Gimesia maris: one gene and its partner. The protein of the gene in region 1 binds, or shares a complex with, the protein of each later gene. Links are inferred from orthologs where the notes say so. Each region holds a gene or a part of one and is shown in the gene's direction. Other genes may lie near its edges. The genes, in order: GmarT_RS08395 and lpxA.

What was found.
Region 2: the proteins of GmarT_RS08395 (region 1) and lpxA are in contact, whole or in part, in a crystal structure (PDB 4J09), measured with the Escherichia coli proteins. The link is inferred for Gimesia maris from one-to-one orthologs.

What each region holds. Positions count from the first base shown.
Region 1 is NZ_CP042910.1:2,216,436-2,219,739, reverse strand. Bases 138-3,115 are described here. They hold GmarT_RS08395 (MFS transporter), read left to right. Parts: upstream 138-978; coding sequence 979-2,253; downstream 2,254-3,115. Other genes in these bases: GmarT_RS08390 (sulfite exporter TauE/SafE family protein), read left to right, coding at 2,329-3,115; GmarT_RS08400 (hydroxyacid dehydrogenase), read left to right, coding at 138-834. Outside these bases: more of GmarT_RS08400, read left to right, coding at 1-137; more of GmarT_RS08390, read left to right, coding at 3,116-3,147; GmarT_RS08385 (TIGR04282 family arsenosugar biosynthesis glycosyltransferase), read right to left, coding at 3,153-3,304. UniProt on the Escherichia coli protein: Probably transports across the inner membrane the two dehydrated forms of N-acetylneuraminate (Neu5Ac), 2,7-anhydro-N-acetylneuraminate (2,7-AN) and 2-deoxy-2,3-didehydro-N-acetylneuraminate (2,3-EN).
Region 2 is NZ_CP042910.1:789,199-792,373, forward strand. The notes cover bases 233-3,081. They hold lpxA (acyl-ACP--UDP-N-acetylglucosamine O-acyltransferase), read left to right. Parts: upstream 233-1,148; coding sequence 1,149-2,015; downstream 2,016-3,081. Other genes in these bases: lpxC (UDP-3-O-acyl-N-acetylglucosamine deacetylase), read left to right, coding at 233-1,064; GmarT_RS02975 (Gfo/Idh/MocA family protein), read left to right, coding at 2,012-3,081. Outside these bases: GmarT_RS02960 (OmpH/Skp family outer membrane protein), read left to right, coding at 1-67; more of lpxC, read left to right, coding at 183-232; more of GmarT_RS02975, read left to right, coding at 3,082-3,088; bcp (thioredoxin-dependent thiol peroxidase), read right to left, coding at 3,136-3,175.

The sequences.
Region 1 (3,304 bases):
AAAATTCAAAACACCAGAGCCTTGATCGTCAGAAATCAGACGAAAGTCGATCGCGAGTTGATCGATGCGGCTCCCGAGCTCAAAATCATCGCCCGGGCCGGCGCAGGTCTGGATAATGTCGACACAGAATATGCTCATGAAAAAGGGATCGTGGTCTGCTTTACTCCGGATGCCAATTCGCTCTCAGTAGCAGAACTCACTATCGGGCTGATGCTGGCATTGATGCGAAAAATTCCGGAAGCCCGTCAGGATACCCTGACAGGAGGCTGGAACCGACTTAAATTCACCGGCACTGAACTTTATGGCAAGTCATTCGGACTGATCGGCTTGGGACGCATTGGTTCTTTCACTGCGACACGCGCAAAAGCATTCGGAATGAACATCCTTGCCGCCGACCCGTTTCTCAAAGCGGATGCTCCACAGCTCAAAAAGCTCAATGCCACCCTGCTCTCCCTCGATGATCTGCTGGCTGAGTCAGATGTTGTTTCCTGCCACAGCCCGCTGACCCCCGATACACGCAAGATGCTGACTTATCAGCATTTCAGAAAGATGAAACCGGATGCCTTTTTCATCAACACCTCGCGCGGGGAAGTCGTCGATGAACGCGGACTGACCCAGGCATTGCTCGAGCATAAACTGGCAGGAGCAGCTTTGGATGTCCGGGAAACCGAGCCCCCCAAACAGAGCCCCTTGAACCAGATGGAAAATGTGATCTTAACCCCTCACATCGCGGCGTTTACTGTCGAAGCACAGGACCGAGTGGTCGATTCGGTCTGCGAAGACGTCCGGCTGGTGTTGAGTGGAAAAAAAGCAATCAATGTTTTTGAACCTTAGTCTGAGAGACACAGCCTGATGCAGAACGAACTCAAAGAAGACAAATGGTATCACGGCATTTCGCGTTACCAGTGGCTCGTTTTGACGATCGCTTCCCTGGGCTGGGTCTTTGATGTCTTCGAAGGACAGATCTTCGTTGCCAGCATGAACGAAGCCATGCCTTCACTGGTTCCTGAAGGGACAACAAAAGGAACCATTTCCGAATATAATGCCATCACCTTTAGTGCATTTCTGATTGGTGGGGCACTGGGTGGAATTTTATTTGGTGCACTCAGCGACCGGATTGGTCGTAAAAAAACAATGTCTCTCACAATTTTGTTTTATTCATTATTTACCTGTTTATCAGCATTTTCACAGGACTGGTGGCAATTTGCGGGGTTTCGTTTTCTGGTAGCGCTCGGGGTCGGAGGTGAGTGGGCAGTCGCGAGTACCCTCGTTGCCGAATCGTTTCCTCCCAAAGCTCGCGCTAGAGTCGGCAGTATTTTCCATGCATCCAGTGTTCTGGGAACCTATCTCGCGATTCTGGCGGGAGCATTTATTATCGGTAATGAGAGCATTCAGCAGTATGCTGAAGATGCAGGGTACCCTTCACTGCCCTGGCGTATCGGCTTTGCCCTGGGTGTCGTGCCCTCCTTTTTGATTATCTGGATTCGCCGCTCCTTAAAGGAACCAGAATCTTGGCAGAATGCACAAAACGCTGCTAAAAGCGACTCCAGCAAACAGATGGGAAGTATCCTCAATCTTTTCAGTTCGCCATACCTGAAGAGTACATGTATTGGAATCATATTGGCATCTATTGGGTTCGCGACTTTTTGGGGCGTTCACATTTATGGTAAGGATGCATTCTTGAAAACAATCGAGTCGGAATATGTTGCTGAATTCAAAGCAAATGAACCAACGGTCACACAAGAGGAGATTGAGGTATATCTGGATTCAATTAAGGCGACATTAAAAAAATGGGAAATGCTGGGGATGTTCTTAACGACAACCGGCGGGGGTTTAGGTCTATTAGCCTTTGGGCCACTTTGTGAATGGCTGGGACGAAGATGGGCGTTTTTTCTGTTTCATATTGGCGGGCTAATCAGCACGTATCTATTATTTCAGTTGTTCAATAATTCCATTGTGATCGGATGTTTCTTACCGGTGTTTGGTTTTCTGACGCTCGGTATGCATGCGGGATATGCCATTTACTTCCCCGAACTTTATCCAACCCGTCTCAGATCTACGGGCGCTGGTACCTGTTTCAATGGGGGCCGCATTTTAGCTGCCCCGATTCTGCTTCTTGCTGGCTGGATGCAAAGTCAAAAAGTAGGTTTCACATTAGCGCAAACGGCAACGATACTAAGCTTGCTCTACATCGTTGGTGCCATCCTGCCCTTCTTTGCGAAAGAGACCAGAGGCAGCGCTCTGATGGAATAACTTTTCCCGCCGCGTTCACCCCCGCTTTCTCGAGTCATCAGTAAAATCTTGACTCATATTGACTTGTTCATAATCATGATGTTTTCTGATCCACAGCTGTGGTTTTTTGTCCTGGCTGTCATTTTTCTGTCTGCATTCATCCAGGGAATTATCGGTTTTGGATATGCCATCGTCGCGATGGCGGTTCTTCCCTTAATGCTGGATTTTCGCGAAGCCAATCTCCTGGTTGCTTTGAGCATCGTATTACCCGTGATCTGGATCTTCTGGGCCTATCGGAAGCATTCGAATTTTAAAGTGCTGCTGGGAGCAATTGCTGGTTCCCTGGTAGGATTGCCTCTGGGGCTGCTGATGTTTACCGTGATTGACCTGGATTACCTGGTGCGTGGGACCGGACTGGTGATCCTGCTGATTGTGATCGATGGTTTTTTCCAGAAACCCGTTCAGACAGAATCCGGCCCCCAACAGGCCTCCCCAATCTGGAGTACGTTTGCCGGCTTCTGCAGCGGCTTCCTGGCCGGCTCAACCAGTATTGCCGGTCCACCGATTGTGATTTATGCCATCCGCCAACCCTGGACACAGGACCAATACAAGGGATTTATATTTGGGTTTTTCATCCTGATCTCGATCACACGTGTCATAGGTTTGTCGCTAATGGGACTGGTCACCACGCCTGTGATCCTGACATCCGCCATTGCGATTCCGTTTGTGATCACAGGCATGGCGCTGGGCACTTTGATCGGCCCCCGGATTAATCCTGTGATTTTCAAACGCTGCCTGCTGATGTTACTCGCAGTCAGTTCGCTGTATATGGTCATTCAGGGAAGCGCCGACGAGAAAGAGCTGAAACCAGAGTTGTCCGCTCGTACCACTCCCTCCACAAGCATTGCCCAGTAGCGAAACTAATCTGACCGTGCTTCCCATTCCTGTATCCACTCGAGAACCTGCAGTTGTTCTGTCAGCCAGTCATCACCTTCAGTTAATTGCCGGGCCACCAGCGGCAATTCCTGAACGGTGTCCACATCACTCAACTCAGGCAGCAGGTGGATTTCAC
Region 2 (3,175 bases), 1.4 Mb from region 1 along the record:
TTACCTGAACCGCAGCTATAAGCCTAAAGGGACCGCTACTGGCCCTAAAACCAGCACTCAGCGTTAAGCTGAATGCGGTGTAAGCACTCTCTTGGATGCAGTGCAGGTACTTCTGCCTGCCTGCATCCTTTTTGTGATTTTTCCAGGCACCTGCCAGTAGACCGTCAGCGAAGGAGTAGGCAATGCGAACTCGTAACCAGAGAACGCTGGCCAGATCATTACAGTGTTCCGGGGTGGGAATTTTTACGAACAGCGATGTGAAAATTCGCTTCTGTCCTGCCCCTGAAAATCATGGGATTCAGTTTGTACGAACTGATCTGGCTGGTTCAAAGCCGATCCCCGCAATTATTGAAAATGCCGTCTTTAAGCAGAGACGAACTGCCATCGAATTTAAGGGTGTCTCGGTCGAAATGATCGAGCATGTGATGGCGGCGTTAGCGGGGCTGCAGATTGATAATTGTCGCGTTGAAATCAATGCACCGGAAGCGCCCTGTTTTGATGGTTCCTCACGGGAGCTTTCAGAAGAACTGCTGGAAGCGGGCATTGTCGAGCAGCCTTTTCAACGAAAACTGATCCGGGTTGAACAGCCGGTGACAGTCGAGGATGAATCGGGAAGTTTTATTCAGGCCAAGCCATTAAACCGTTCTGTAATGGCAATTGGATATTATCTGAATTACGGAGACGATTCTCCCGTGTCTCCCCAGTGTCTGACACTGGAAATCAATCCTGAAACCTGGATGAGTCAACTCGCCTTTTCTCGAACATTTGTTCTGGAGCAGGAAGTGGAAGCCATGCAGGCGCTGGGGTTTGGTCAGAAACTGTCTGCCAGAGACCTGCTGGTACTGGGAGCAGAGGGCCCGATTGATAATGAATTACGAACCTTAGACGAATGCGTGCGTCACAAAATTCTGGACTGCCTGGGCGACTTTGCGTTAATTGGTTGTGATCTGCAGGGGTATTTCTGTGCTCATCAGTCCGGACACGCTTTAAACCGCGAGTTAATCAAACAAATAAAAGCAACACATGTATCTGCCCGGTCTGACAGTACCTGGAAGGTTGCCTGAAAATTCCCATTTCGGTTGCTTACGGGCAACTTCCAATTTACGTTCTGGTAAGTCGTTGACTGCAGACTTTTTAGGATGTCGAAAATGCCGACAAAAATTTCAAATCTATCCTATGTCGATCCCCAGGCTGAAATCGGGGAAGATGTTACTATCGGGCCTTTCTGTTATATCGGACCACATGTCACCATTGGAAATGGGACGGTACTGGACAGTCATGTTTCCATTACGGGTCATACCACAGTTGGTGAACGCAATCGATTTTTCCCGACAGCAGTAATCGGCAGCGAACCTCAGGACGCTGGATACACCGGAGCTCCTACAACTGTTGTGATTGGAGACGACAACCTGTTTCGTGAAGGTTGTACCATTCATCGTGGAGCCGAAAAAGAAGATCACTGTACCCGCATCGGAAATCGAAACACCTTTCTCTGCAACGCACATGTGGCACACAACTGCCGTATTTTTAACGATGTCACACTGGTCAATGGAGTTTTACTGGGCGGTCATGTCCACGTCCATGACCGGGCCATTGTGTCGGGTAATACAGTCGTGCATCAGTTCTGTACGATCGGGACCCTGGCTTTTATCAGTGGATCTGCCCGTACTACAACTGATGTGCCCCCTTACATGATCTGTACCGGATCCGATGATTTTCGCGTGAGAACCGTGAACCTGGTCGGCATGCTACGTGCAGGGATTTCAGAGAGTTCGGTTGCCGTCATTCGTCGGGCACACCGACTGTTTTATCGTAAGAATAAAAAACTGGAAGAAGTCCGCGAGATTTTCAGTCAGGAACTGGAAGGAGTGATTCCGATGGCTTTACAAACCCTGTTTGATCACTTTCAGGGAATTCAAGGCAGTAAAGCAGGGCGGGGTCGTGAAGCAGCCGCTCGAAGTGCAAAATTCAACTCGGAAACAAATAATCAGGAAACAACACGGAGAGCAGCATGAGTTCATTGAATGTAGCCGTTGTCGGAGTCGGTGCGCTGGGACGTCATCACGCACGAATTCTGGCAGGCCTGGAAGGCGTCAATCTGTGTGCGGTCGCTGATACCAATCCGGTGCAGGGACAGGCCATTGCAGAGCAGCATGGCAGTCGCTGGGTTGCTGATTACCGGGAACTCTATGAGGGGGTGGATGCCGTTTCTCTGGCAGTCCCCACACACGCGCATCTGGCGATTGCCAGTGAATTCCTGTCACGACAGATTCCGGTTCTGGTTGAAAAGCCGATTGCCTGTAATCTGAAAGAAGCAGAAGAACTGGTGCGAATTGCCGAAGCTCACAGAACATTACTGCAGGTCGGTCATGTGGAACGCTTTAATCCCGCGACACAGGCTGCCTTTGATCGCTGTCCGAATCCGCGATTCATTCGCAGTGAACGGGTCAGCCCATATACCTTCCGCTCAACAGACATAGGCGTGATTCACGATCTGCTGATTCACGATATCGACCTGGTACTCTCCGTTGTGAAATCGGCTGTTAAAAGTGTGGAAGCGTTTGGGGTCTCTGTCATGGGCGAACATGAAGACGCCGTGCAGGCACGTTTGCGATTTCAGAATGGCTGTATTGCGGATCTGACTGCAAGCCGGATCTCGCCTTCAGCGAAGCGGGCGATGCAACTCTGGGGCGCTGCCGGGTGTGTCAGCGTTGATTTTACCAGTCGTGAAGTCACCGCCTATCGTCCTTCCGAAACGTTATTATATGGAACACCTCCCCTCGAGCGGGCCCGGAAAGCAGGTGCCAACCTGGAAGCATTAAAGCAGGATGTATTCGGAACGTTTCTGAAAGTGGAGACCCCCGAAGTTTCAGCAGCCGATGCTTTGACGGCGGAACTGGCCAGTTTTGTCGAAGCGATTCAGACCGGCTCGGCACCGCTGGTGGGTGGCATTCAGGCTCTGCAGGCAATGCAGGTTGCAGAGCAGGTGCTGGCAGCAGTGAATGAGCACGAATGGGATGGAAGTCAGCAGGGCGCTGTCGGGCCGTTCATCCAGTTCCCAACAGAAGAACGCCGACTGGCCGGTTAAGCAGCCAGTCAGCGTGTTGTGTCTCACCTGAAATATCAGAGTCGGTTTTATTTCAGGTCTTTGAGGGCGGCGGTGACTTCTTCGGCG